3 regions of the Massilia sp. BGA-UO-ETr-WB1 genome follow, and region 2 is predicted to be linked to each of the others. Evidence: predicted binding sites of a transcription regulator. Region 2 holds the regulator's gene; each other region holds the start of a gene.
What was found. The regulator sigma-54, encoded in region 2, starts transcription at its own class of promoters, with help from an activator protein. The targets are predictions, from matches to a motif close to TGGCANGNAANCTGCTTT.

Region 1: AC56DV_RS00380 (flavin monoamine oxidase family protein) is a predicted target of sigma-54. The motif match lies at 1,924-1,941, and genes of this name have one in related genera.
Region 3: pedF (cytochrome c-550 PedF) is a predicted target of sigma-54. The motif match lies at 4,087-4,104, and genes of this name have one in related genera.

The regions. Positions count from the first base shown of each region.
Region 1 covers NZ_JCAQOT010000004.1:30,068-39,918, forward strand. Annotated here, with positions in the region: gene AC56DV_RS00375 (M61 family metallopeptidase) at 1-151, opposite strand, end outside; gene AC56DV_RS00380 (flavin monoamine oxidase family protein) at 163-1,887, opposite strand; gene AC56DV_RS00385 (sigma-54-dependent transcriptional regulator) at 2,075-3,670, shown strand; gene AC56DV_RS00390 (hypothetical protein) at 3,937-4,098, opposite strand; gene AC56DV_RS00395 (hypothetical protein) at 4,188-4,349, opposite strand; gene AC56DV_RS00400 (hypothetical protein) at 4,452-4,613, opposite strand; gene AC56DV_RS00405 (hypothetical protein) at 4,986-5,165, opposite strand; gene AC56DV_RS00410 (hypothetical protein) at 5,360-5,521, opposite strand; gene AC56DV_RS00415 (hypothetical protein) at 5,622-6,131, opposite strand; gene AC56DV_RS00420 (protein kinase domain-containing protein) at 6,131-8,362, opposite strand; gene AC56DV_RS00425 (hypothetical protein) at 8,532-8,711, opposite strand; gene AC56DV_RS00430 (NAD(P)H-dependent oxidoreductase) at 8,878-9,516, shown strand; gene AC56DV_RS00435 (N-acetylmuramoyl-L-alanine amidase-like domain-containing protein) at 9,659-9,851, opposite strand, start outside.
Region 2 covers NZ_JCAQOT010000024.1:838,923-848,773, forward strand. Annotated here, with positions in the region: gene AC56DV_RS16955 (KdsC family phosphatase) at 1-199, shown strand, start outside; gene lptC (LPS export ABC transporter periplasmic protein LptC) at 279-836, shown strand; gene lptA (lipopolysaccharide transport periplasmic protein LptA) at 849-1,421, shown strand; gene lptB (LPS export ABC transporter ATP-binding protein) at 1,424-2,212, shown strand; gene AC56DV_RS16975 (RNA polymerase factor sigma-54) at 2,228-3,718, shown strand; gene hpf (ribosome hibernation-promoting factor, HPF/YfiA family) at 3,788-4,144, shown strand; gene AC56DV_RS16985 (enoyl-CoA hydratase/isomerase family protein) at 4,237-5,313, shown strand; gene rapZ (RNase adapter RapZ) at 5,318-6,181, opposite strand; gene hprK (HPr(Ser) kinase/phosphatase) at 6,372-7,307, opposite strand; gene AC56DV_RS17000 (PTS sugar transporter subunit IIA) at 7,352-7,834, opposite strand; gene queF (NADPH-dependent 7-cyano-7-deazaguanine reductase QueF) at 8,188-9,021, opposite strand; gene AC56DV_RS17010 (hypothetical protein) at 9,237-9,566, shown strand; gene ilvA (threonine ammonia-lyase, biosynthetic) at 9,577-9,851, opposite strand, start outside.
Region 3 covers NZ_JCAQOT010000022.1:14,303-24,153, reverse strand. Annotated here, with positions in the region: gene rtcR (RNA repair transcriptional activator RtcR) at 1-1,558, opposite strand, end outside; gene AC56DV_RS08445 (RtcB family protein) at 1,758-2,993, shown strand; gene rtcA (RNA 3'-terminal phosphate cyclase) at 2,990-4,027, shown strand; gene pedF (cytochrome c-550 PedF) at 4,146-4,607, shown strand; gene AC56DV_RS08430 (substrate-binding periplasmic protein) at 4,623-5,447, shown strand; gene AC56DV_RS08425 (TonB-dependent receptor) at 5,444-7,798, shown strand; gene AC56DV_RS08420 (TonB-dependent receptor family protein) at 7,876-9,851, opposite strand, start outside.

The sequences.
Region 1 (9,851 bases), on a different contig from region 2:
CGGCGCGGCAGAACTGTTCAAAGTCGTAATCGCCCTGCGCCAGGGCCGGCGCCAGCAGCGTGGTTTCGCGCGGCGTCAGCCCGGAGATATGCAGCTGCACGCGCAGTTCGAGCTGCAGCGGGTCCAGTTCAACCTGATAAGCTACCTGCATGTGCACACTCCTTAGTAACCAAGGTGATAGCGCGGGTCCAGCCACTGCGGGCGGCGCAGTCCGTAGTGTTCCTCCAGCATGCGTTCGGCCACGCAGAACGCACCCTCGACCCAGCCCTGCTGGTCCGAATAGGCCTCGCCCACGATGTGGACGGCTTCCGCGCGGTCCGGCTTGCGCATGAACGGCATCACGCGGTCCACCGCGTAGCCGGCGCGCCAGGCGTGGTAGCCGCCGCCGTAGGGATCGGCCGACCAGTCCTTGTACCAGGTGACATAGGGCTCGGGAATGCTCACGCCGCTGCCGTGCAGCTCGCGCAATTCCTTCATCGCCTCGTTCACCATGCGCTGCGACGCCTGCACGTTTTGCAGACCCAGCAGCTGCGCGGGCGCCACCAGCGCCGTGGCGCGCGGCTGGAACGGCTCCGGGTGGCGCGCCAGCACCTGCCAGAACGGCGTGGTGCGCATGTCGTTGTAGCTGCCCAGCAGCAGCGAATGGCTGTTCGACGGATCGCTGCCGAAGTAGTAGCACTGGCGCAGCGGCAGATCGGTGATGGAATGGCCGGACTGCGCGCCGAAGCTTTGTTGCCACCACGGCTGCTCGAAGCCCATCAGGATCTTGTAGGCCGGCTCAGGAATCACGGCCGCCATATTGTTCTGCAGCTCGTCGTTGCGGAAGAAGAAGTTGTCCTGCGCCAGCAGTTCCAGCGCGCGGCGCGGCATGGCCAGCACGATGCTGTTGGCGTGCACCGCCCACGGCGCGCGGCCCGGGCGGTTCAGGAAGTGCAGCGTGTAGCGGTAGCCCTGCTTGCTCGAGCGCGTGAAGCCCAGCAGCTGGTTCTCGCGCCAGATGCAGGCGCCCGGCTCGGCCAGGTAGGCGTCCGCCAAGGCGTAGGCGATGCCGTCGTAGCCGCCGGCGATGGTCTTGTATTCGGTGCCGGCGTTGGAGAAGTCGCCCACCATGTAGGGCAGCGCTTCGGCGGCGTTCCAGTTGATGGTGTTGGAGTAGTAGCCGCCGGCGTCGGCCAGGAAGTTGTAGCCTTCCTGGCCCACGCGGTCCTTCAGCATGTTCCAGAAGCCCAGCTCGTTCACCAGCGCGTCCTGGTAGGGGCCGGCGAAGCAGTAGCGCAGCTGCGGCTTGATGCGGCTCCAGTCCTCGGCGGTCAGCTCGAAGGTGTAGTCGTAGGCGCCGTAGTGCTTCACCTTGTCCGCGTAGCGCGCGTTGAACCACGGGTCGGCGGTCAGCACCTCGTACACCACCTTGTTGAACAGCTGGTCCGCGCTGTAGCCGATGTCCACCTCGTTCAGCATGTAGCGGGTGAGCTGGCGGTCGCCGCGCAACTGGGCGCGTTTCCAGGCGTCGGCGCGCAGGTACTGCTTGCGCAGGAAGGCGAACAGGTGCGCGTTGTCGCCCATGGGGAAGGAGATGCTTTCCAGCGTGTGGCTGAAGACATGCTCGATCAGCGTGGCGACGATGGCTTGCGAGGACATGTAGCGCATGCCGCCCAGCTCGCCTACCACGTCCATGCCCGGCAAGCTGACCGATTCCAGGCGGCCGCCGATGCGGTCGTCCATCTCGAACAGCTGCACCTGCGAGCCGGGCAGGCCGCCGTCGGCAACCAGGCGCCAGGCGCTGTACAATCCGGCTGCCCCGGCGCCGACAATGGCGACCTCGGTGCACAAGCCGTCCTGGTAAGTGCTCTTCATCGGGATATCGGTCAATTCACTGCGTGTCTTCATATTGTTGCTCCTGCAATTCATCGTTACTGAATGTCAATAGCAAACCCCATGCCTGCGCGCAAGAGCGGGCGCCAGCGCGGGAAGCCGGGTCATTTGCATATTGCAACCATTCCGTTTCATTAATTGACATGTCAACCGGCGGGCTTTACATTGTCATTTACACTAGGAGAAGATTTTGGTTGCAGGCTTGAACGATTCCGATTACACGCTGACCTCGCCGCTGCGCGACGCCGAAGTGACCGGCGGCCCGGTGCTGGCGCTGACGGTGCTGTGGCATCCCGATTCCGCGCGGATCGGCGAACAGTACCTGGACGGCAGCGGTGACGGAGTGATCGAGCTGGGCCGCTTCATGCCCATGTTCAGCCGGCCCGGCAAGGACCGGCTGCCGCTCGGCTACGGCGGCATCTCGCGCCAGCCGCTGCGCATCGCCCGCACGCCGGACGGCGGCGTGGAAGTGACGCCGCCGGACAGCCGCATGATCTTCGAGCTGGACGGAGAGGAAGTGCGCAGCGTACAGCACCTCGGCCCCGAGCGCGTGGCCGAAGGCGCCGTGCTGGGCCTGGGCCGCGCCGTGCTGCTGTGCCTGCACTGGGCCACCTCGCTGCCGCGTCACAACCCGGTGGCCGGCCTGCTGGGCGTGGGCAGCGCCGCCATCATGATGCGCGAGCAGATCCGCGCGGCCGCGCAGACCAATATGCCGGTGCTGCTGCTGGGCGAGACCGGCAGCGGCAAGGAAGTGGCGGCGCGCGCCATCCACGCCATGGGCCCGCGCGCCGGCGCGCCGCTGGTGGCGGTGAACATGGCCACCCTGAACGAATCGCTGGCGGCGGTGGAACTGTTCGGCGCCGCCAAGGGCGCCTACACCGGCGCGCAGGGCGTGCGGGTGGGCCTGTTCGGCGAGGCCGACGGCGCCACCCTGTTCCTGGACGAAATCGGCAACACGCCGGCCGTGGTGCAGCCCATGCTGCTGCGCGTGCTGGAAAGCGGCGACTACCGTCCCGTCGGCGCGCAGGGCGACCGGCGCAGCAGCGCGCGCCTGATCGCGGCGACCGACCAGGATTTGTACGGCGGCTCCTTCAACCACGCGCTGCTGCGGCGCCTGGAAAGCTATGTGATCCCGATGACGCCGCTGCGCGAGCGGCGCGAGGATATCGGCGTGCTGATCCAGCATTTCCTGGCCGAGGGCGGGGCGGCGGCGGAGGAATTCCCGTTTGCGCTGGTGAGCGACTGCGCCTGCTACGACTGGCCGGGCAATGTGCGCCAGCTGGCGCAGGTGGTGCGGCGCGCGCTGCTGTCGGTGCGCATGGGCGAAGTACCGCTGCTGAGCGCGCTGACGCGCAGCGTGGCCACGCCGCAGGGCAGTGCCGCCCGCTTGGCATCGTCAGCCGCAGCGCAGAGCGATGACGGGTTTGCAAACGCGGTTGCTCAGGGGGCGGGGCAGGGGGCGGGACAAGCGGCGGGCGGGGCAGGCAATGGCCCATCAGCTCCGGCCGAAGCCAAGCGCGGACGGCGCGCGATGCCGGACCAGGAGGAAGTGCTGGCCGCGATGGATGACAACGGCTGGAGGATTCTGAGCGCCGCGCAAGCACTGGGCATTTCACGGCCGACCATGTACAAGCTGCTGGACGAACATCCGCAGATCCGGCGACCCGAGCGGATCGCCGAAGAAGAACTGCGCACCGCGCTCGCGGCCTGCGACGGAGCCGTAGACCGCTGCGCCGCGCAACTCAGAACACCTGCCGAGGCGCTAAGGCGTTACCTTGGGGCGCTGGGCATTAGCTGATGGCTTAGGTACCGTTACCCACGTCGCACTCAGGGCCACCAGCCACCGCGCGCAATTCGTCTTGGGTCAGTGGACGCATTTCAGCCACCGGCTTCTGCGCTGGCGTTTCGCCAGCAAAAATTTTACGGACGTTGGCGAAAAGTGATTCTTGTCGTGCATGTTGCATATAGTTCCTTGGAATAGTTATCTGGCATTGCTGCACAGCTCAAAAGCATCTTCCAATGCAATGCTGCGCTACTTTAGCGTGCTCGGCACCGATTGATAGATCAAGTGCCGTTGCCTACTTCGACTTCAGGTCCGCCCGCCACAGCGCGTAACTCATCTTCGGTTAGTGGGCGCATCTCAGTCGCAGGTTTCTTCGCCGGCGTTTCGCCTGAAAAGATCTTGCGAACGCTGGAGAAGATGGATTCTTGTTGTACGTGTTGCATATTAAATCCTTGAAACGGTTGTTGTGGTATGAATCATTGGCTGTGCGAGGCGTCGCGTCCCTACACGGTGCGTGGGCATTCGTGGAGGATTAATGACCGTTGCCAACTTCGACTTCGGGGCCGCCGGCTACCGCTCGGAGTTCGTCGTTAGACAGTGGGCGCATTTCAGCTGCAGGCTTCTGCGCTGGTGCCTTGCCAGCAAAAATTTTACGGCTGCTGGAGAAAATTGATTCTTGTTGTGCTTGTTGCATACTGAATCCCCTGGAATAGTTAAAGAGACACTGCGCCGCGCAGCTCAAGACGCCAGCCGCGGCGCTATGTCGCTACTCGCCGCGCGGGCATTAGCTGATGACTTAGCCACCACTGCCTACTTCGCACTCAGGGCCGCCAGCCACCGCGCTCAATTCGTCGTCAGTCAGTGAACGCATTTCAGTTGTGGCTTGTTTTGCCGGCTTTTCGCCTGTAAAGATCTTGCGGACGGTGGAAAAAATGGACTCTTGTTGTGTGTGTAGCATATCATTTCCTAGGTGGCTAATTGGTATGCATCATCGTATAGAATTTTTCATTCGGGAAATGCACACTTTGTAACATGCGCAACTAGCTTTGTCTTTTTTTGCTGAGTTTTCGTAGAATCGCCGCCAGCGGATGGCGCGTACTGAACGTCGTGCTTGCGCCGGGAATTTCGCAGCCGACTATGTACAAAGCTGCTGGATAAGCATTCACAGATCTGGGACGCAGCTTAGAACGCCGGCCGAGGCGTTAAGGCGTTATCTTGGCGCGCTGGTCATTAGTTGATGGCTTGAGGCGTTAGTCCGGGTAAATTCTATGACGTCAGCAATGGCTGCGGCTCGTCGTCCTTCAGCGGCCCATTGCAGCCGCTGGTGTTGTTAGCGGCCACCATTTCCGTCATTTATTTCAACTTCCGGACCACCCGCAACAGCCCGAAGTTCGTCATCAGTCAACGGCCGCATCCCTGCCACAGGTTTTGCAGTAGACGTCTCATTAGGGAAGATAGAGAAGATGTTTCTAATGCAGGCAAAAACAGATTTGTGTTTGGTGTTTGGCATATTGGGTTCAGTTTAAGTGACTGATTGTGTGTGCTATCGCAGGCTTTGGTAGCCAAGAGATGCGCACACTGTCAAATGCGAGGTCAGCTACACTTTCGTCTGTACTACTTCGGTTGGTCGCCGGGAGGGCCGCTCAGAAACGAATGCAGCAGTGCTGCAACGTTATGTGAGCGCGCCCAGTAACGATTGATTGATTAGGTGCCGTTGCCTACTTCGAGCTCAGGGCCGCCAGCAACCGCGCGCAGCTCGTCGTCAGTCAACAGACGCATCTCTGCGACAGCTTTCTTCGCTTGGATTTCGGTAGTAAAGACGTCGCTAATGCGAGAGAAGATAGATTTGCACTGGATATTATTCACTTGAATTCCTTAAAGGCCAGTCATAATTTTAGGATACCGATATTTGAATGCACTGCAAACGAATCAATTGCTCATACCTCGGGCTCTAGCAGTCGCTTGCTCAGGTGCCGCCGCCGACTTCGCACTCGGGATCGAACTCAAATACGCGGCGCTCTACCTTTCCGTTCGAGTAAATGATATTGGTAGTGATAACGAAGGACAGCTCCCAGCGGCCAATGTTGTCGCACTGCAGCGGCATCTTGGAACGCCACGTTCCTTGAGTTAGTTCCGTATTATTTTCGCAAGTGCCGTTGCCAAGGTCGATTACTGCGTACTGATCGCCAAATGGCGATGGATCAGGGAATTCGCCGGCACGTTCAGGGTTTTCACGCTTGGTAAACGCCAGTGGCGTTGTGATGATATGACAGCTATTGATGTCGACTTGCTTTAGAGTCCGGTTTTTGCTGTTCGCAATCACCTGCACACTCAACGTATCGTTCATCTTGAAAGCCAGTAGGCCGGTTTCCACGCCGTCGCCGGAGATCGGTTTGCCGTCTGCCAGGAAAGACCAGCGCAGCAATTGACTGTCTTGATCGATGTCAAAAGTGGCAGTAAGAAGGACTTCTCGCATTATTTAACTCCATTGGTTGGGGGGGGGGGCAAATATCGGGTATCTCGCCGCAGTTCCACTAAGTCGGGCTCTGACTCTATGGCACTGACGGGATAGCCTTGTTGTCTTGCTTGCGCCAGAGCCGTAAGCGCAAGTTCTCTTTTTCCTAGCAATTCGTATGCCAGACCGGAACGAAATAGAACGTCGGGACTGGAGGGTGCCGCTGCGACGGCTTTCTGCAGCAAGTCAATGCTGCGCTCCTTGTCACCTGCGCGTGCTGAGTAGAGTCCCATGCGTGACAGCAGTGTGGCATTTTGCGGCGCCCGCTTCAACTGAGGCTCTAGTAGGGTCAAAGCCTTTTGATATGCTTCGCGTGCCTGCGGCTGGCGGCCTGGGATCCACAGCAAAGTGTCGCCGAGATTGGCCCATCGCAAATAGTTATTCGGGTTACCCGCAGGCGGCGTGACGGCGCGTTCGAACGCGTCCGCTGCGCCCACGTAGTCGCCTCTGGCAAATAATCCGTTGCCGAGGCTGTTATAAAGAGTGCCGCTAGGCCGCACTTGTAATCCTTTTTGCAGTACTTGTAAGCCTTCATCGCCGCGGTTGAGGCGCAGTAGTGCAGCGTTTAGATTGGCATAGGCATACGCGGAGTCTGGTTGCAATTCAATGCTACGCCGGAACGCAGATTCTGCCTCGGCATAACGACCCAGTTGGAATAGCGTATCGCCAAGCAGGTCAGCGAAAAAACGCTCGCTTGGATTGCGTTCTAATGCTAGCTGGTTCCATTGAAGGGCATCATCATAACGACGCATTTCCCGCAGTACTGTCGACTTGCCAACCGAACCAAAGAAGTGGCCAGGCTCCAGTGCCAATGCACGCTCGCACTCGGCCAGCGCTTCTTCGTGTTGTCCTTGCTTGACTAGCACGAACGCTTGGGCCGCGTGGCTAAGCGCAAGTTGGCTGTCCAACTTGAGCGCCTGCTGAGCACTTGCGGCAGCGCGTTTCAGCCAAGTTTCGTCCTGCTGATCGTTGGTGTAACGAAAGCCGTAGACCAACGACATGCCCGCTACAGCTGCTGCGTTGTCTGGATCTGTTTTCAGAATCGCCTCAAAGTCGCGGGCAGCTTCGTCCAACCGCTCGGGGAGTTCGAATTTTTGCAGCGCAGTCAGCGCACGAGAAATCGCTTGTGCTTTGGAGAACGAGGGGGCGACAGACAATTGCAGGAGCCCATTTGAACTAGCTTGCCAAGCTCCTATTCCCAGAACGAATAACGCTGCAAAGCCAAGACATAACCAGCGTCGTGTACGCATGAAGTAGCTGGCTCTGTAGGGCCATCCCTCTCGTGGGAGCCGCCTGCGAGCTGGCAATCCGCCTTCAGCAACAACGGCAGCGTCCTGCGCCAGTTGCTCTGCAATAGCGGCGGCACGTTGGGCGACCAGTTGCATGGAAGTCAGCCGCTGATCTAGGCGGCGAGCGGTCATGGCGCGGATTAGTTGGACCACCTCTTCTGGCAACGTATCGGGGAAAGTCCAGTCATTGGAGCTGGACTGCATCTGCGCCGCAGCCAACGCCAGGCCGCTCATGGTGCCGAAGGGGCGGGCGCCGGTGGCCAGTTCGAACAGGATCACGCCCATGGCGTAGATGTCCGACTGCCGCCCCGGCGCTGCGCCCAGCAGCACTTCCGGGGCCATGTAGGCAATGGTGCCTTGCTGTTCCAGCTGCATCACCGAGGTGGTGGCTTGCGCGTCGTCGTGGAAGGCCAGGCCGAGGTCGAGGATGCGGACTTTGCCGGCCGGGTCCAGCATCAGGTTGGACGGCTTCAGGTCGCCGTGGATCAGCCCGGACTCGTGCGCCGCTTCCATGGCCACGGCCAGTTGCCCCATCCAGCCCAGCAGGGTGGGCAGGTCGACAGGGTTTTCCTTGTCTTGAGCCAGCTGGCGCCAAGTCTGGCCGGCGATCAGCTCCATGACGATGGCCCAGCCTTCGTCGTCCTGTTCAATCGAGTAGATCTGCGCGAACGCCGGGTGGTGCAGCGACGCGGTCATGCGCGCTTCCTTGACCAGGCTGGCGGGGTCGCGCAGCGGGTCGAGGGCGCGGTGGCGCTTGATGGCGACCTTGCGCCGCAGCCGGCTGTCCCAGCCTTCGTACACTTCGCCGTGCCCGCCGGCGCCGAGGCGCGCCAAAATCTGGTAATGCCTGAACTGGGGGATGTCTTGTGGCGGGGTGGTGACTTCGGCGGCTTGGTTTTCCATATCTTTCCGGGGGCGGACCGGCGATAGCGTTGCCGAACCGCCTTTCAATAGCAGATATGGTGAGTCTCGCATAGCGGACGCGCATCCGCCAGCGAAATATTGTGCTTAGGGAATCATTATGTAAGTGACGTGTCAGATTGCCATGTAAAAGCCGCCTTTCGGCGGCTTTTTACACGTCAGTGTTGACAGTCTTGCGCCGGACTGCGATGGCCACGACGATGCTCAGCGCACCCAGCAGCCAGGACGGGCGGTCGTCCTTGTTGGCGCTGGTGGCCGCTGCGTGTGCAGCAGGGGCCAGAGCGAGGATCGATGCGGCCACCAGTGCGGTGGAGACAGTTTTACGTACCATTTCAGTGTTCATTTCCAACCTCGGTTACAGACAAAGGCAACAGCGCCGATAGTGATAGAGCAGGATGCATGCCAGTAAAATCAAAACTTCATTAATGAATAGACTTGAAATGGCTGCGGCCGCCTAAATATGGGGGCTAGATCAACTCCTAAGAAAGTGTGTCCCCATGTCCGATTTGCTGGAAGTCCTGAAATGGCGCTACGCCACCAAGAAGATGGAACCGTCCAAGGCGGTTCCGCAAGGGAAAGTCGACCGCATCCTGGAAGCCGTGCGCCTGACGGCCAGCTCCAGCGGCCTGCAGCCTTATGAAGTGTTTGTGGTGACCAACCCCGAACTGCGCGAGCAGATCAAGCCGCACGCGTGGAACCAGGGCCAGGTGACGGATTGTTCGCACCTGCTGGTGTTTGCCGCCTGGGACAACTACACGGCCGAGCGCATCAACCAGATGTTCGACCTGGTGAACGAAGAACGCGGCATCAGGAACGAAGGCTGGGAAGCCTACCGCCAGCAGCTGCTGAACAGCTACCCGCAGCGCGACGCCGAAACCAACTACCAGCACGCCGCCCGCCAGGCCTACATCGGCGTGGGCACCGCGCTGATCGCGGCGGCGCAGGAGCAGGTTGATTCGGTGCCGATGGAAGGCTTCGACCCGGCCAAGGTGGACGAGATCCTCAAGCTGCGCGAACGCGGCCTGCGTTCCGTCGTGATGCTGCCGCTCGGCTACCGCGCCGACGAAGGCGACTGGCTGGTCAGCCTGAAAAAAGTGCGCCGCCCCCGCGAGCAGTTCATTACCGAGCTGAAATAAAACACACCGGGGTCAGTTCCAAAACACACCGGGGTCAGTTCCACACCGGGGTCAGTTCCGGCATCATGCCATTTTGCACCGGGGTCAGTTCCGGCATCACGCCATTTTGGCGCGATGCCGGAACTGACCCCGTCTTAAGCGTTTATGGGCGCGGCTGGGGCAGGGCGGGCGGGACGATGATGTTGTCGTTCAGGCGCAGGAATTTGAAGCCGGCCAGTTTCTGGCCGTTTTTTCCTTCCGCGGCGTTGCGCGCTTCGCGTTCGGCGGTGCGGGCGAAGAATTGTTCGAAGCTTTCTTCGCGCACTTGCGGTTCGGCGGAGTTCAGGAACATGCGC
Region 2 (9,851 bases):
CGACGACGTGGTGGACCTGGTGATCCTGAAACGCGTCGGCTTCGCGGTGGGCGTGCCGAACGGCCGCGCCGACGTGCTGAGCCGCGTGCACCACGTGACCGAGGCCGGCGGCGGACGCGGCGCGGTGCGCGAGGTGTGCGAATTCGTGCTGCGCGCCACCGGCAATTACGATAAGGTCATGGCCCAGTTCCTGGTGTGAGCAGACGGGTCCGAGAAGATAAGATAGTGAGACATGCGTAAATATGCGTAAACGAACCGCACACCGCTGGCGCTTGAGCATGACCCTGGTCATCGCGGTCTTTGTCGCCTTCGGCACGTTCTGGCTGCTGCAGCTGCTGAACCGGGGCGAAGAGGACATGCTGGCCGACAAGCGCCTGAACGAGCCCGATTACATCATCGACCAGTTCAGCGTGGTGCGCATGACCAAGGAAGGCAAGCCGAGCTACATCGTGGCCGGCGACAAGCTGGTGCACCGCCCGATCGACGACTCGTCCGAGATCGACAAGCCGCTGGTGCGCAATTTGAGCAGCACCCATCCGCCGATGGACATCACGGCGGAGCGCGCCCGCGTGGACGAGAACAACACGCGCGTGAAGTTGCAGGGCAATGTGAAGATAGACCGCGCGGCGCAGGGCAAGAGCCAGGCGATGCGGATGACGACGCAGGCGCTCACCGTCTACCCGGACGAGGACCGCATGGAAACCGACCAGCCGGTGCAGATCGTGCAGGGCGGCGCCACCGCCACCGGCTCCGGCATGAAGGCGAACAACGCCACGCGCCAGGTTGAACTGCAGGGGCGCGGGCGGATCGTGTATCCGCCGGCGCAAACCAAATAAGTGAATGGACAGATGATGAAAAAACTCCTGATTTCGGCCCTGCTGCTGTGCGCGGCCGGGCTGGTGCAGGCCGAGAAGGCCGACTCCACCAAGCCCACGCTGATCGACTACGACAACGCCGACGTCGACGACGTCAAGCAGGTCAGCACCTTCACCGGCAACGTGGTGCTCACGCGCGGCACGCTGCTGATGAAGGCGGCCAAGGCGGTGGTCACCAAGGACCCGGAAGGCTACCAGTACGTGACGCTGACCAGCACCGGCGGCAAGCCGACCACCTTCCGCCAGAAGCGCGACGGCGAAGGCGACCAGTGGATGGAAGGCGAGGCCGAGCGCATTGAATACGACGGCAAGAACGAGCTGGTCAAGCTGTTCGTGCACGCCAAGGTGCGCCGCCTGGAAGGCAGCAAGCCGAGCGACGAAGTGTCCGGCGAGTTCATTTCCTACGACAGCCGGCGCGAGCAGTTCAGCGTGCGCAACACCGCCAGCGGCGAGGGCAAGCCCGGCGGCGGCCGCGGCACCATGGTGATCCAGCCGTCCACGCCCAAGCCTGCAGCACCGGCGCAGCCACCGGCGGCGGGGAAATAACGATGGCCGACGCAACCCCAAGCACCGCAGGCAACCCAGCCGCGCCAGGCTGCACCAGCACCCTGGTGGTGCGCGGCCTGCAGAAAACCTACGGCAAACGCCAGGTGGTGCATGACGTGTCGCTGCAGGTCGAATGCGGCGAAGTGGTGGGCCTGCTGGGCCCCAACGGCGCCGGCAAGACCACCTCCTTCTACATGATCGTCGGCCTGGTGCCGTCGGACGCGGGCAGCATCGACATCGCCGGCGTGGACGTGTCGAGCATGCCGATCCACCAGCGCGCCACCCTGGGCCTGTCCTACCTGCCGCAGGAGGCGTCGGTGTTCCGCAAGCTGACGGTGGAGGACAACATCCGCGCCGTGCTGGAGATCCAGCGCGTCAACGGCAAGGCCTTGAAGAAGGCCGAGATCGACGAGCGCCTGGACCGCCTGCTGGCCGACCTGCAGATCGAGAAGCTGCGCGAGAACCAGGCGCTGTCGCTGTCGGGCGGCGAGCGCCGCCGGGTGGAGATCGCACGCGCGCTGGCCACCAATCCGCGCTTCGTGCTGCTGGACGAGCCGTTCGCCGGCGTCGATCCGATCGCCGTGATCGAGATCCAGCGCATCGTGCGCTTCCTCAAGGAGCGCGGCATCGGCGTGCTGATCACCGACCACAACGTGCGCGAGACGCTGGGCATCTGCGACCGCGCCTACATCATCAACCAGGGCAGCGTGCTGGCGTCCGGCCGCCCGGACGACATCATCGCCGACGAATCGGTGCGGCGCGTCTACCTCGGCGAACACTTCCGCATGTAATTCGTGAATTAGCCCATGAAACAGTCACTGCAACTCCGCACCTCTCAGCACCTGGCGCTGACGCCGCAACTGCAGCAGTCGATCCGATTGCTGCAGCTGTCCACGCTGGAGCTGCACCAGGAACTGGAACAGCTGCTGGGCGAGAACCCCTTGCTCGAGCGGCTGGACGACCCGCTGGACCGCTCGTTGCGCCTGCTGGGCGACGGCGCCATCAACCAGACCCAGCCTAACGGCGCGGACGCGTCGCCGGCCGAAGTGGGCGCGCCGGCGCAGGACAGCGCGCCGGCCGGCGAGGGCGATCCCTTCGAGGGCGCGGGCGGCGACGGCGACAGCGCCAGCGGCGCCGAGGCCGACACCGACTGGAGCGACGCCGGCCGCAGCAAGGCGCCGGACGACGAGGACTCGCGCCCGCAGCTCGAAGCGAGCCACTGCACCCTGCGCGAGCACCTGATGGAGCAGATGCGCGTGACCGTGCAGCAGCCGCGCGACCGCGTGCTGATGGAACTGATCATCGACGCGCTGGACGAGAACGGCTACCTGGAAGAGCCGCTGGAAGAGATCCACGCGCGCCTGCCGGAAGAGGCGGACGTGGAGCTGGAAGAGCTGCGGACGGCGCTCACGCTGCTGCAAAGTTTCGACCCCATCGGCGTGGGCGCGCGCAGCGCCTCCGAGTGCCTGGCGCTGCAGATCAAGCGCATGCCCGGCGTGCCTTTGGTGACGCGCCGCATGGCCATCTGCATCGTGGAAAAGCACCTGGCCTGGTTCGCGCAGCGCGAATTCAACAAGCTGAAAAAAGCCCTCGACTGCGACGATGAAGACCTGCGCGAAGCGCAGGCGGTGATCCGCCAGTGCAATCCGCATCCGGGCGCCGAGTTCGCCTCCGACGTGTCCGACTACGTGGTGCCGGACGTGATCGTGAAGAAGGCGCGCAACGGCTGGCAGGTCACCTTGAACAACGACGTGATGCCGCGCCTGCGCGTGAACGCGCTGTACGCCAACATGCTCAAGCAAGGCAAGGGCGAGTCGGCGATGGGCGCGCAGCTGCAGGAAGCCAAGTGGCTGATCAAGAATATGCGCCAGCGTTTCGACACCATCCTGCGCGTGGCGCAAGCGATAGTAGAAAGACAAAAGAACTTTTTCAGCCATGGCGCGGTCGCCATGAGACCCCTTGTGTTGCGTGAAATTGCTGATACACTGGGACTACACGAGAGCACTATTTCTCGCGTAACAACTCAGAAATACATGCTGACTCCGCATGGGATGTTTGAGTTGAAATATTTCTTTGGCAGTCACGTCGCCACCGAAGCAGGAGGAGAAGCATCCTCGACGGCGATACGGGCGCTGATTGTGCAATTGACAGGAGCTGAAGACCCGAAAAATCCTTTATCCGACAGTAAGATTGCGGACATGCTGGGTGAACAGGGCATGGTAATTGCGCGACGGACTGTTGCCAAATATCGCGAAGCCCTGAAAATCCCTCCGGTAAGTCTGCGTAAAGCTTTGTAGTTTTACTTGGGTTCCCCTGCGCTCCAATAACATTCGACAGCGTATGAGCCCTTATCTTTAGGAGTGTGTATGAATCTCACCATCAGTGGACATCATCTCGAAGTGACCCCCGCCATCCGTGAATACGTGCAGAACAAGCTGGAACGGGTCAAGCGCCATTTCGATCAAGTTATTGATATTGCTGTCATCCTGACTGTAGATAACCTCACCGAGAAAGACAAAAGGCAAAAGGCCGAAATCAATCTGCGCATGTCCGGCAAGACCGTGTACGTGGAAAGCCTGTCGCAAGACCTGTATGCTGCCATCGATACGCTGATCGACAAACTGGACCGCCAAGTCATGAAGTACAAAGCCAAAGTGCAGGAGCATGGCCACGACGCCATCAAGCATCTGCCGGACACGTACGAACCTGCCCCGACCGCGTAAAGGTCAGCGGCACTCCCAACAAAGGGCGCATCTGGCGCCCTTTTTTGCGCCCGCGCTAAAATGGTGCTCTAACAATTCCAGAGACATCCAGCATGAGCGAGCACGTCCTTACCCAGGTTGCCAACGGCACCGGCTTCATCACCCTCGACCGCCCCAAGGCGCTCAATTCCCTTTCCCTGGCCATGGTGCGCAGCCTGACGGCCGCGCTGCTGGCCTGGCGCGACGACAGTGCCGTGGCCGCCGTGGTGATACGCAGCAGCAGCGAGAAAGCCCTGTGCGCCGGCGGCGACATCCGCTTCTTCCACCAGGTGGGCAACGCCACGCCGCAGGGCGGCAGCGCGCTGCTGGAGGACTTCTTCACCGAGGAGTACGCGCTCAACCACCTGATCCACTATTACCCTAAACCGTATATCGCATTAATGGACGGCGTGGTGATGGGCGGCGGCATGGGCATCGCGCAGGGCGGCCCCGGCTGCGGCGTGCGCATCGTCACGGACCGCACGAAAATGGCCATGCCGGAAGTGAACATCGGCTTGTTCCCGGACGTGGGCGGCAGCCATTTCCTGTCGCACGCGCCGGGCAGCCTGGGGCGCTACCTGGGCCTGACCGGGCTGACCGTGGGCGCGGCGGATGCGCTCTACGTGGGCCTGGCGGACCATTACGTGCCGGCCGATGCGTGGGACGCGCTGCGCGGCCTGCTGGAGGCGGCGCCGGGCGCCGGGCTGCGCGACGCCATCGCAGCCTTCGCCGCGCCGTTCCAGGCCGGCAAAGGCGTGCTGGAGGCCGAGCGCGCCGCGATTGAGCGCCACTTCGCGGCGGACAGCGTGGCGGCCATCATGGCCTCGCTGGCGGCGGACGAAGGCGCGTTCGCGCAGGCGGCGCTGAAGGCCATGCAAAGCCGCTCGCCGCTGATGATGTGCGTGACCCTGGAGCTGCTGAACCGCGGCGCCGCGCTGGACGTGGCGGACTGCCTGCGCATGGAACGCAACCTGGTGCGCCGCAATTTCGAACATGGCGAAGTGCTGGAAGGCGTGCGCGCGCTGGTGATCGACAAGGACAACGCGCCCAAGTGGTCGCCAGCGGCGCTGGAGGAGGTGACGCCGGAGATGGTGGCCGCGTTCTTCGCGCCGCCGTGGCCGGCGCACGCGCATCCGCTGCGCCACCTTTAAAACGTCAGGACTGCTCGCGGTGGCGCAGCACCACCTGCTCGGTCGGGTGGAAATGCCGCGCCAGGCGTTCGGCCATGTACACCGAGCGGTGCTGGCCGCCGGTGCAGCCCACCGCCACCGTCAGGTAGCTGCGGTTGTCGGTCTTGAACGACGGCAGCCACTTGGCCACGAAATCGCGGATGTCCTTGAACATTTCGTCCGCGCTGGGCTGGGCGTCGAGGAAGGCGATCACCGGCGCGTCGCGGCCCGTCATCGGGCGCAGGGCCAGGTCGTAATAGGGGTTGGGAATCGCGCGCACGTCGAACACGAAGTCAGCGTCCAGCGGCACGCCCACCTTGAAGGCAAACGATTCGAAGAACAGCGTCAGCGGCGCGTTCTCGCTTTGCACCAGGTCCTTGATCCAGGCGCGCAGCTTGTTGGCGCTCAGTTCCGAGGTGTCGATGACGTGGCCCAGCTGCTCGATGGCCGACAGGCGCTCGCGCTCTTCGGAGATGCATTCGATCAGCGTGCGGCGCGCGGCCGGATTCTGGCCCGGCTTCAGTTCGTGCGACAGCGGGTGGCTGCGGCGCGTTTCCGAGAAGCGCGCCACCAGCGAATGGGTGTTCGCCGTCAGGTACATGATCTTGACGTCGTGGCCTTGCCCGCGCAGCGCCTGCACGGCGTCCGGCAGGTTGGCCAGCGACTCGGCGCTGCGCGCGTCGACCGCCACGGCCAGCGCCTGCGTGCCTTCGTCGGTCAGCTGCGACACCAGTTGCGACAGCAAGGCCGGCGGCAGATTGTCCACGCAATAATAGCCCGTGTCCTCAAGGACATTGAGGGCGACGGATTTTCCAGAGCCGGATATACCGGTAATGAGCACGATACGCATAGCTAAAGATAATACATCAAGACTACGCGATAGGTGCGTTAGCGAACAAATCGCGGCGCGATAGGCACTTGATCGCCGCTCATCGCCTGCCGCTGGTGTAGCAGGGAATTCGTGGAGCGCAGCTCCGCGCCTGCGGAACGGGCGCGCCTTGCAAGGCGCGGCTCCTCGGCAACGTTGGCCGTGGGCGGGGCTAGTCCCCGCTCATGGCCTGCCGTTGCCGTTCCATGAATTCCTGGAGGGTATCGATGCCGCGCAGTTGCAGGATGGTGTTGCGCACGGCGGCTTCCAGCAGCACCGCGATGTTGCGGCCGGCCGCCACCGGGATCACCACTTTGCGGATCGGCAGGCCCAGCACGTCCTCGGTGGGGAACTGGAACGGCAGGCGTTCCACTTCCTCCTCCAGCGCCGAACGCCGCACCAGGTGCACGATCAGTTTCAGGCGCATCTTGCGCCGCACCGCCGTCTCGCCGAAGATGGCCTTGATGTCCAGCAGCCCCAGTCCGCGCACTTCCAGCAGGTTTTGCAGCAGGGCTGGACAGCGGCCTTCGATCATATTGGGCGCAATGCGCGCGAACTCCACCGCATCGTCGGCCACCAGGCCGTGCGAGCGCGAAATCAGCTCCAGGCCAAGTTCCGACTTGCCCAGGCCCGAATCGCCGGTAATCAGCACGCCCACGCCCAGCACGTCCATGAACACGCCGTGCATGATGATGCGCTGCGCCAGCTTCTTCGACAGGTACACGCGCAGGAAGTCGATCACCTGCGCCGCCGGGAGCGGCGTGGAAAACAGCGGAATGTTCTTTTCGTCGCAGATAGCGAGGATATCGGGGGGCGTTTCCAGGCCTTGCGCGATGATCAGCGCCGGCGGGCCGCCAGCGATCAGCTCGCTGATGACGTGCGCGCGCGTGAGCGACTTGAGGCGCTGGTAGTAATTGATTTCCTGGTGCCCGAACACCTGGATGCGGCCCGGGTGGATGGTGTTCAAGTGGCCGACCTGGTCGGCCGCCGAGGCCACATCGCCCGAGATCAGGCGCTCGCCGCCGGGGAAACCGGCGAACCAGCCTAGCTGCAACGTTTCACGATTATCGTCGTACAGGCGTTGTATCGTCAGGGGCGTTTGCAGCATGGCTTCTCAGTTCAGGAATGGCAGACGCCCTAGTTTAACCTGCTTTAACCTGCAGCTTGCAAGCTGGGTTGCCAATTCACAATGCGGTTGTACACCGACTGCGGGTCCGGATCGGTGGTCAGCGCGTTGCGGAAGCTGTCGTCCGAGAACATTTCGGCGATCTCCGACAGGATTTCCAGGTGCTGCTGGGTAACGTGGTCCGGGATCAGCAGGAAGAACAGCAGGCTGACCGGCTTGCCGTCCGGCGATTCGAACGGAATCGGCTCGGCCAGGCGCACAAAGGCCGCCAGCGGCGACTTCAGGCTCTTCATGCCCTTGATGCGTCCGTGCGGCACGGCCACGCCGTGGCCCAGGCCGGTGGAGCCCAGGCGCTCGCGCGCGAACAGGTTGTCCGACACGGTGGAGCGGGCGATGCCGCAGTTGTTCTCAAAAATCAGGCCGGCTTGCTCGAAAGCGCGCTTCTTGCTGGAAACTTCCAGATCGAGCTGGACGTTTTCGAGGGATAGGATTTTGCTCAGGTTGTTCATAACGCGACGTGGAATGGTGCGGCGCACAAATGTGGCTTGCGAGCAGAATTATAGGCTTGTTTTTTTGCCGTGTAACTCGAATTCGCTTGCGCCATGGCTGGCTCCGCAATCCGCCGCAGTCCGCTTGGGGCAGGCCGTAGCGTTGTTAAATAAGCACTGGCAGGGATATTAGCTATTTCCGCGTCGAATACAAGACAAATGCCAGTTTTTTGTCAGGGACTACGCAGATTCACCGATTTTTGAATGTCTTTTTGCCGCATCGGCTGCAGCTTTGAAAACCGCAACCTTTATTGATTCATTGTAAGACAAATCCGCCCCGCGTGTAACGCAATTCGACAGGCGATCCGCAGACCTTACTGCCGGGCATTGCGCAGGTTGGACGGCTTGATGCCGGTGCTGTAGTTGGCGCGCCAGGGGTTGATGTCCAGGCCGCCCCGCCGCGTATACCGAGCATATACGGCCAACTGGGTCGGTTTGCAATGGCGCAGGATGTCGGTAAAGATGCGTTCCACGCATTGCTCGTGGAATTCGTTGTGCTCGCGGAAACCGATCAGGTAGCGCAGCAGGCTTTCCTGGTCGATTTGCGGGCCGGCATAGCTGATCTGCACGCTGCCCCAGTCCGGCTGGCCGGTCACCAGGCAGTTCGACTTGAGCAGGTGGGAAATGAACACTTCCTCCACGGGCAGGTCGTCGAAGTTAGCTTTCAGCACTTCCGGCTGCGGCGCGTAGTTGTCCACGTCGATGTCCAGGCGGTCCAGCAGCAAGCCCTGCAGCTCGCCCATTTCCACCTTGGAAAAATCTTCCTGCAAGGTAATGACGACGTGCACGCTGGCGCCGGCGGCGGCCGACAGGTCCTGCACCATCAGCGAGCGCAGCGCTTCCTCGTTGGCCAATCGGGTCTGGTTGAAGGAATTCAGGTACAGCTTGAACGACTTCGATTCGATGATGTTGGGCGAATCGGCCGGGAAGGTGATCTTGGCCACCGCCACCTGCGGCTTGCCGCGCATGTTCAGCCACGACAGCTCGTAGGCGTTCCAGATATCCACGCCGAAGAAGGGCAGCGTGCCCTGCAGGCCCAGCTCGTCGCGCTTGCCCTGGCGCGGAATCGGAAACAGCAGCTCCGGCGCGTAATCGGTGCGGTAAGCGGAGTTTTTGCCCAGCGGGGACAGGTCGGCGGTATTGGTCATGATGATGGCGAATTTGATGGTGAAGCGGAGAGCGAAGGGTGCATGGTAGCGCAAATGCGGCGCGGCGGCAGCGGTGCGCGGCGATGGCGGGTATGGCATTGCGCCTTCACCGGCGCTGGGCGGCGTCCTACAGCGCGCAATCGGGGCGTCCTATGGGCGGGCGCGGCAGGGCGGCTTACAGTCATGGCCAACAACACCAACTACAGGAGCACGCCATGAAACATAAAATCAACGCACTGATCTGCGCCTCTGCCATCGGGGCGTTTGCTGTCGTCGGCTGCAAGGACCGCGAGCCGGATATGCCGTCGCCCACCGTGGCGGCGGATGCGCGCGTGGCTCCCGCCACGCCGGTGCCGCCGCCCGTGTCGTCCGCGCTGCCGGGCGCGCCGATGGACGCCAGCGGCGCCTCGGGCACGGCCGGCAGCGCCGGCTCGGGCTCCGAGACCGTGACGGACAAGGCGCCCGAGCAGCCCAGCGGCCAGACCGCCGGCACCGGCAGCGGCAACGCCGGCAACCGGGGCAAGCCGCACAATTACGACCGCTAAGCGGGGCGGGCTAGCCCAGGAACAGCTTGTAGACCGGGTTCTGCGACTCGTCCCAGTAGCGGTAGCCGAGCTTGGCCAGGAACTGGGTGAACTCGTCCATCTCGTCCGGCGGCACCTGCAGGCCGATCAGGATGCGGCCCACGTCGCCGCCTTGCGAGCGGTAGTGGCACAGCGAGATGTTCCAGTTCGGCGCCATCGAATCGAGGAAGCGCATCAGCGCGCCCGGACGCTCGGGGAACTCGAAGCGGTACAGCAGTTCGTCCTTGGCCAGCGCGCTCTTGCCGC
Region 3 (9,851 bases), on a different contig from region 2:
GGCGGTCGGCATCGTTCGGCTTGGCCTTTTCCGCACGCGATACGGCGTACAGCTTGCGGCCGGCGTCGGACATGGTCTTCGACTGGCGGCACACGGCCAGCACCGCCTCCAGCTGCACGCGGTCGAACAGATCGATCTGCGCCGCCGCTTCTTCGCCGATCACGTCTTCCAGCGCGATGCGCGGACCGTTGGCCGTGCCGGCGCCGGGCGTCAGCGTGCGCCACTGGCGCTGCAGGCGGGCGATTTCCGCGCCGGCCACCGCCGTGGTGATGCGCCCGGCCTCGGCCAGCGTGGCCATGCGCGTGACGGCGGCGGACAGGTCGCGGAAGTTGCCGCTCCAGCGCGCATCGGGCGATGCGGCGAAGGCCATGAACCGTTCGCGGGCTTCCTTGTTGAAGCGCACCGCGTCGCCATGCTCGGCGCTGTACTGCTGCAGCAGGTAGTCCAGATTGGGTTCGATGTCTTCCGGCCGGTCGGACAAGCCGGGCAGGGCGTAGGTCCATAGATTGATGCGGGCGTACAGGTCTTCGCGGAAGCGGCCGGCCGCCACCTCGACGGCCAGGTCGCGGTTGGTGCCGGCAATGAGCTGGAAGTCGCTTTGCACTTCATGGTCGCCGCCCATTGGAAGGAAGCGTTTTTCCTCCACGGCCTTGAGCAGCATGGCTTGCTCGTCCAGGCCCAGCTCCCCTATCTCGTCCAGGAACAGCAAGCCTTTGTGCGCGGTGCGCAACAGGCCGGGACGGTCCGAGGCGGCGCCGGTGAAGGCTCCCCTGACGTGGCCGAACAAGGTGGACCCGGCGCCGTCGCCGTGCAGGGTGGCGCAGTTGATCTCGACGAACGCGCCCTTCAGCTGGTGGCGCGCCTTCTTCAGCTCGAACACGCGGCGCGCCAGGAATGACTTGCCAGCGCCGGTGGGGCCCATCAGCAGCATGGGCGCGCGCGAGCGCACGGCCACGTGCTCGATCTCGTCGATCATCAGGTTGAACTGCGGATTGCGCGTGGCGATGCCGGACTTGAGAAAGGCCACGCCTTCCTGCTGCGCCGTGGCGAAGCGCTGCGCGATCTGGTCGTAGCGCGACAGGTCCAGGTCGATCAGCGTGTAGTTGCCGGGCGAGCCGGCAGCGTGGCGGCGCGGCGGCGAAGTCTGCAGCAGGCAGCCGGGAAAGTAGCGCGCCTCCGTCATCAGGAACAGGCAGATCTGCACCACGTGTGTGCCGGTGGTGATGTGGATCCAGTATTCCTCCTTGTCGGGATCGAACGGATAGCTGCGCGCGAAGTCATACAAGGCGCCGTAGACGTCGCCGAAATCCCAAGGGTCGCGGATGTGCAGCTTGTGCTGGGCAACACTGGTCTCCGGCGATACCGCGGCGATGTCCTGCGCCACTTGCTGGACGAGCGGGCCGTAGCTGCCGTTGTAGAGCAGCTCGAAGCGGTCGACCACCAGGTCCTCGTGCTGCGCCATGGCCACCGTGGGCCGCCACTTTTCCCAGCGCGCGCTGCCGTTTCCGCTGTCCAGCGTGGTGCCGACGAAGCCCAGGATGACTGTCTTCTTTTTCATGGGTGGATAAGCATTTATCTTTAGGGATAATTTATCACAAAACACCTGTTGGAGTGACAATCGAAGTTTCTATATTTATCAAGTACTTAGCTTGCTGCCTCGATGTGGCACGGTGATTGCAATAGCATGCATATTCGTCTGGCACGGCATTCTCGCCGCCCTTGTCGGCGATGTATAAACCGGATTAAATGGAACGATCATGAAAAAAGAAACCTACGAATTGCTGGATAACCAGGGCGGCAGCCCGGTGAAGATGTGGACCGGCGGCGTGCCTGTCGAAGAGCAGGCAAAGGCCCAGCTGGCCAACACGGCGAAGATGCCCTTTATTTACAAGCACATCGCGGTGATGCCGGACGTGCACCTGGGTAAAGGCTCGACCATCGGCAGCGTGATCCCGACGCTGGGCGCGATTATCCCGGCGGCGGTGGGCGTGGACATCGGCTGCGGCATGATGGCGGCCAAGACCACGCTGAACGCGCGCGACCTGCCGGACAACCTGGGGCCGCTGCGCAGCGCCATCGAGAAAGCCATCCCGCACGGCATGACGCCGAAGACGCGCGGCTACAAGGGGCGCGACGAGGGTTCCTGGCACACGCCGCCGTCGGCGGTGGACGCCGCCTGGGAGCAGCTGAAGGACGAGTTCGACGTCATCTGCCAGAAGACGCCCAAGCTGAAGAACACCAACAACTACCGCCACCTCGGCACGCTGGGCAGCGGCAACCACTTTGTGGAGGTGTGCCTGGACGAGCAGGGCGCGGTGTGGTTCATGCTGCACTCCGGTTCGCGCGGCGTGGGCAATGCCATCGGCACCCACTTCATCGAACTGGCGCAGCAGGACATGCGCGCCCACATCGCCAACCTGCCGGACAAGGATTTGGCGTACATGAACGAGGGCACGCAGCATTACGACGATTACGTGGAAGCGGTGGGCTGGGCGCAGAAATTCGCGCGCATGAACCGCGAGGTGATGATGCAGAACCTGATCGCGGCGGTGCGCAACGTGATCACCAAGCCATTCGAAACGCACGTCGAGGCCGTGAACTGCCACCACAACTACGTGCAGAAGGAGCGCCATTTCGGCAAGGACGTGCTGGTGACCCGCAAGGGTGCGGTGTCGGCGCGCGAGGGGGAGCTGGGCATCATCCCGGGTTCGATGGGCGCCAAGAGCTTCATCGTGCGCGGCAAGGGCAACCCGGAAAGCTTCAACAGCTGCAGCCACGGCGCGGGCCGCACCATGAGCCGCAACGAGGCCAAGCGCCGCTACACGCTGGAAGACCAGGTGCGCGCCACGCAGGGCGTGGAGTGCCGCAAGGACGCCAACGTGATCGACGAGATTCCGATGGCCTACAAGGACATCGACGCGGTGATGCACGCCCAGCGCGACCTGGTGGAAGTGGTGCACACGCTGAAGCAGGTCGTCTGCGTGAAAGGATGACGATGATGGACGGCTTGATAGAGCTGGATGGCTCGCAGGGCGAGGGCGGCGGCCAGGTGCTGCGCAGCGCGCTCACGCTGTCGATGATTACCGGGCGTCCCTTCCGCATCGTGAACATCCGCGCCAACCGCGCCAAGCCGGGCTTGATGCGGCAGCACCTGGTTGCGGTGCAGGCTGCGGCTGCGGTGTGCGGAGCGGATGTGTCGCAGGCGGTGGTGGGCGCGCGCGAGCTGGCGTTCCGGCCAGGCCGCATCCGTGGCGGCAGCTACCGCTTCGCCATCGGTACCGCCGGCAGCAGCACGCTGGTGCTGCAAACCCTGCTGCCGGCGCTGCTGTTCGCCGATGCGCCGTCCACGGTGACGGTCAGCGGCGGCACGCACAATCCCAAGGCGCCGCCCGCGCATTTCCTCGAGCGCAGCTATGGCCGCGTGATGGCCGCGATGGGGGCGGATTTGGCGATAGAGTTGAAGCGCCATGGCTTCTATCCGGCCGGCGGCGGCGAAATCGTCGCGCGCGTGCAGCCTTGTGCGCAGCTGCGGCGCATCGAGCTGGTGTCACCCGGCGCGCGGCGCAATTCCTATGCCGAGAGCCTGGTTGCGGGCGTGCCATCGCGCGTGGCGCGGCGCGAACTGGAATGCGTGGCCACGGGACTGGGCTGGTCCGAGTCCCAACTGCATGAGCGGCGCTTGCCGGACGAGGAGGGGCCGGGCAATGTGCTGCTCATCACGCTGGAGTCCGAATACGTTACCGAGGTATTCGCAGGCTTCGGCGAGAAGGCCGTGCGGGCCGAGGAAGTGGCCCGGCATGCGCTCGGCGAAGCGCGCCGCTATATCGCGTCCGGGGCCGCCGTGGGCGAACATCTGGCGGACCAGCTGATGCTGCCGATGGCGCTGGCGGGCGGCGGCAAGTTCACGCTGGACCGCGTGTCGCAGCATGCGCTCACCAATGCCGGCGTGATCGGGCGCTTCCTGCCGGTGGAGATCCGCTTCGAAGCGGGCGAGCGGCACAGCACTTGTACCATTTCCGCCTGTTGATGGCGTAACACCTGTTCCAAACTGGCACACCGTGCCAGCGCGCGCATGGCAAAACCGCGTGGCACGCCAATTGCTCCTGGTGGATAAGCAGCTATTCACAACTACAGGAGACAGCATCATGAAACGCGCACTTACCCTCTGCATCGCGGCCGCAGCCCTCATCGCTTCCTTCGGCGCCCAGGCGCATGGCGCAGTCACGCCGCAAGGCGTGGACACCACCGGCCTGGCGCCGTTGGGCGATAAATGGCGCGACGAGAATCCCTACAAGGGCAACAAGCTGGCGCTGAAGATAGGCTCGTCCGCCTACAACCAGAACTGCGCGCGCTGCCACGGCCTGGAGGCGGTATCGGGCGGCATCGCGCCCGACCTGCGGCTGATGGACCGCGACTGCGCCAATATCAAGAACGCCGCCAAGAAAGCGGCCTGCTTCAAGGACGTGGACGCCTACTACCTGAGCTCCATCCGCGCCGGCAAGGTGCGCAACGGCGCGGTGTACATGCCTCCGTTCGAGGGCATCTTCAACCAGGAAGCCATGTGGGCCATCAAGACCTATCTGGAAACCCGCCGCGAAACCAACTGACGCCGGGAGGACGCCATGCTCCATTCCCATATTTACCGCAAGGCTGCGGCGGCGCTGGCGCTGGCCGCCACCGTTCTGCCGGCGCAGGCCGACTGGAACAAACTGCAGCAAACGGGCACGCTGAAGGTGGCGGTCTATAGCGAGTTCGCGCCGTTCTCCGACCATGGCGCCGGCATCGATATCGACCTGGCCGAGGCGCTGGCCAAAAAGCTCAAACTCAGGCTGACGCTGCTGCCTTTCCCGGCCGGCGAGAACCTGGGCGACGACTTGCGCAACATGGTGTGGAAGGGACATTACCTCGGCTACGGCCCGGCCGACGTGCTGCTGCACGTGCCGGTCGACAGCCGCCTGATGGCGGAGAACGACAAGGTGCAGATTTTCGCGCCTTACCACGTGGAGGCGGTGCGCCTGGTGCGCAGCGCGCAGGCCATGCCGGCGTTCGACAGTATCGAGGCGCTGGCGGGCAAGCGCGTGGGCGTGGAAAAGGTGTCGATCGCGGCCATGGTGCTGCTGGGCGAAGGCAATGGCCGCTTCCGCGACAACGTGCGCATCTTCCCCACGGCCGCCGCCGCGCTGGAGGAGCTGAAAGCGGGCCGGCTGGATGCGGTGCTGGCCAACCGTTCGGAAATCGAGGCCGTGTTCAAGGGCGATCCCGCGTTCCCGCTGGAGCAGGCGGTGTTCCAGCGTCTGCCGCGCAACGGCTGGGCGGTCGGCATGGCGGTGCGCAAGGATGACCAGGACGTGGCGCGCCTGCTGCAGGCGGCCGTGAACGAGATGCGGGCCAGCGGCGAACTGCAGGCCATCTTTGCCAAGCACGGGGTGCGCATGGTGCAGCCATGAACGCGGCTGGCGCCCGCCAAGCTGCCAGGCGCGGCGCGGCCGGCATCCGCCGCAGGCAGCTGGTGCTGGCCGTATCGGCGCTGGCGCACGGCGCGGTCATGGCCGGCGCCGCCCACGCCTCGCCGATAGCCAGCGTGGAGATCGTCGGTATGGCGCCGCTGCCGGGGCTGGGCGTGGAACGCAAAACCCTGCCGTATGCGGTGCAGACCGCGACCGACGCGGCGTTGGCGCGCGCCGACGGCGGCAACCTGAGCGAACTGCTGGCGCGCAGCTTTGCCGGCGTGAACGTGAACGAAATTTCCGGCAGCCCGTTCCAGAACGACCTGACCTATCGCGGCTTTCGCGCTTCGCCGGTGCTGGGCACGGGCCAGGGCATCTCGGTCTACCTGGACGGCGTGCGCGTGAACGAACCCTTTGGCGACGTGGTCAACTGGGACATGCTGCCGGAAGCGGCGATCGGCAGCGTGCTGCTGGCGCCGGGCTCCAATCCCCTGTACGGCCTGAACACGCTGGGCGGTGCGCTGGCGCTGAACACGCGCTCCGGCGCCAGCGACCCCGGCTTCAGCGGCGCCATCAGCGGCGGCAGCCACCGCCAGCGGCGCGCCGACCTGGCCTACGGCGCTGCGCGCGGCGGGTGGCATCTGTTTACCGCCGCCACCTTGTTCGGCGACGGTGGCTGGCGCGCGCATTCGGATGGGCGGCTCGCCAATCTGTTCGTCAAGCTGGGCAGGGTGGAGCGCGATACAGAATGGCAGCTCACCATGCTGGGCGGCGAAAGCCGCCTGGTTGGCAACGGCTTGCTGCCGGACGGCCTGTATGAGCACGACCGCCGTTCCGCTTACACCTGGCCTGACGAAACGCGCAACCGGCTGCGCCAGGCGCAATCGAGCGTAACTCGCCGCCTCGCCCCGGACATGCAGCTGACGGTTGCCGCCTATCTGCGCAATAGCCGCCGCGACACGGTGAACGGCGACGTCGATGACCAGTACGCGGACTACGTGGAAGCGTGCGGCGAGGGTTTCGGCGCCGGCGGGCAGCCGCTCGAGCCGGACGAGTGCCCCCACACGCGGGCGCAGGGCGCCGCCTTGCACAGCGCCTCGCTGAACACCAGCAGCACACGCCAGCGCAGCCAGGGCTTCAGCGCGCAATGGTCGGCGCAGCTGCCCGGCTTGCAACTGATGGCCGGGCTGGCGCACGACCGCAGCAAGGTGGGTTTTGCGCAGTACGAGCAGGAAGCCGGCTTCGACGCGTTGCGCGGCGTGTCCGCCGGCGGCGGCGAGCGGGAACTGGATGCTTCGGTCGACGGCAGGGCGCGCAGCAGCAGCGCCTACGCCAGCGGCACCTGGGCCCTCACTGCCCGAACCTGGCTGACCGCATCCGCCCGCTATGGCCATGCGCGCGTGGCCAGCACCATCAGCAACGAGGGCGTGCCGCAGCCGCGCGAGGCATTCAGCTATCGCAAGCTGAATCCCGCGCTCGGCGTTGCGCATGAAGCTGCGCCCGGCTGGACGGTGTTTGCCAACGCCGCGCAGAGCACCCGCATGCCGACCGTGATAGAACTCGGCTGCGCCGATCCGGATCAGCCTTGCCGGCTGCCGGTAGGTTTGCAGTCCGACCCCTATCTGAAGCAGGTGGTGTCGCGCACGGTGGAGGCGGGCACACGCTGGCAGGCCGGCCGCGACTCGGTCACCGCCACCATCTACCGCACCCGCAACCAGGACGACATCCTGTTCCGCAGCGCGGGACTGACCCAGCACGGCTATTTCTCCAACTTCGACCGCACCCGCCACCAGGGGCTGGACTTGAGCGCGGCCGCCGAGCGCGGTCCGTTTGCCGCGCGCTTCAGCTATAGCTGGCTGGACGCCGTGTATGCCTCGAACGGCTCGCTGTTCACCGGCACCCGCAACGTGGCGGTCACGCCCGGTACGCGCATTGCGGGCTTGCCCCGGCATAGCGCCAAGCTGGCGCTGGACTGGAGGGCGGGCGGCGGACTCACGCTGGGCGCGGAATGGCGCGCGGTGTCCAGCCAGGGCACGCAGGGCAATGAGGATGGGCTGTCCGCCGATACGGAAGAGGGTGGGGCGCCGCAGCGCGCCGACCTGCGCACGCGCGGTTATGCGCTGCTGGCGCTGCGCCTCAGCTACAAGCCGCAAGCGGCCTGGGAGCTGTTCGCGCGCGTGAACAATGTGGGCAACCGCCGCTACGAGACTTTCGGCGCCGTGGGCGCGGACATGTTCCCGGGCGGGCAACTGGCCAGTCCGCACGGCGCGGGCGGCGAGGCTGAACTGGCGCGCTTTGTGGCGCCCGGCGCGCCGCGCTCTATCTCGGCCGGCTTGCGCTACCGCTTCTGACGGCGGCGCTGAACCAGGCCGTGGCGCCATGGCGGCGCTTCAGCGCCGGCCGCTTTTGGCGGCCGTGGTTTTCCTCGTTAGAACTGGTGCTGCGCGCTGGCGCCCAGCTGCCAGTTGCGGCCCGGCGCTCCCTCGTAGTAGCGCTTATTGGTATCGCCCACGATCACCGATCCCACGTAGGCACGGTCAGCCGCATTGTTCAGGCGCGCGAACTGCTTGAAGCGCCAGCCGCCGGCTTGCTGCTGTGCGGTGACGCGCAGGTTGACGATGGCATAGCCGGGCGCAGTCTTCTCGGTGTTGCTGTCTTCCGCGTAGACACGGACCGCAGCCACCGTTTCGACGGCGGCGCCCAGTGCACGCGACGGCAATTGCCAGGCCAGCTCGCCATAGGCGTAGGCATTCGGCACGCCCGGCAGGCGGCTGCCTTTCAGCACGTTGCCGAAGGCCTGGTCGTATGTGGCGCGCAACGCCGTCAGCGCCGCGCGCGCGCTGAAGCCATGGCCCAGCGCCGTTTCGGCGGACACTTCGGCGCCGCGCCGCAGCGTTTTGCTGGCATTGCGGTAGCTGGTGCGGCCACCGCTGGACGCATCCACCACCAGCTCGTCGTCGGTTCGCACCTGGAACAGCGCCGCGTCGATGCGGGTGCCGCTGCCCAGCATGGTTTTCACGCCGGCTTCAGCGTGCGTGCTGCGGGCAGGCTGCAGCTTGAAATTGAAGCCGCCGCCGGTACCGGAATAGAACAGCTCATTCAGCGTGGGCGTTTCGAAGCCGCGCGCGGCGCTGGCGTACACGTTCAGCGCCGGCGATACTTTGTACAGCAGGCCGGCCACCGGCGTGGTGCGGCTGTAGCGCAAGCCGCCGCTGTCGTTGCCGTTGGACAGATAGCGGTCGCTCACGTCCACCTTGAAGCGGCTGTGCCGCAGGCCCGCGTTCAGCACCCAAGGCCCCTGTGCCCATTCGGCTTGCAGGTAGGGATCGGTGCTGCTCACCTTGTCCGTTTCGTCGCGCCGCAGCCTGCCTTTCACGCCAAGTTCGGTCCCGCTGAAGTTCTCGTAGCCCTTGCGGTCGTCCTTCGAGCGGCCGTATTCGATGCCGACCGTGGACGTCAGCTTGCCGCCCGCCAGCGCCCGCACGTCCACCCAGCTGACGTCGGCGCCGCTGAAATCGCGGTCGAAATCGACCACGCCGCCGGAATGGCTGGCCGGGGCCTGGAATGCGCGCGAGAAGGCCTGGTACTGGATCACCTGGCGGTTGCCGCCATGGACGGTGACGCGCAGCTTGCTGTCGCCGGCGCCGATCCTCTGCTCCCACGCCGCGCCGATCTGCTTGTGGTCGATGCTCTTGCGGGTGTTGTAGCGTTCCGCGAAGGTGCGCTTGGGCGTTGCCGTGTCGGTGGCGTCGGTTTCGCCGGCGCGCTGGTCGCGCCGCCATGTGGCCCAGGTGACGCCGAGCGGGTCTTGCGTGTCCTTCTGGCGCAGCCCGCTGGCGGTGATGGTCAGTTTGCCGCCGGCGCCCGGCGCCAGCGTCAGCTTGGCGTAGGCCTGGTCGCGCCGCGCCGCGCTGTGGTCGCGGTAGCCGTCGGTGTCGAAGCGGGAGGCGTCCAGCACGTAGCCGATGCCGCCCGACTTGCCTTGCGCGTTCAGGTCCAGTTTGCGGGCGCCGTCGCTGCCGGCGGACAGGGTGGTTTCCACGCTGGGGGCGCCGTCGCCGTCGCGCGTGAACAGCTGCACCACGCCGCCGGCGTGGTTGCCGTACACCGCAGAGAACGGGCCGCGCAGCACTTCAATGCGCTCGGCCATGTCGAGGTTGAAGGTGGCGGCCTGGCCCTGGCCGTCCGGCATGCTGGCCGGGATGCCGTCGGCGATCAGCTTCACGCCGCGCACGCCGAAGGCGGAGCGGGCGCCGAAGCCGCGCGACGATATTTGCAAGTCCTGCGCGTAGTTCTGGCGGTTCTGTGCCACCAGGCCTGGCACGGAGGCCAGGGCTTCGGACGCGTTCACGCGCATCTGGCTGTCGCGGATGCGCTCCGCGCCGACCACGTCGACGGCGGCCG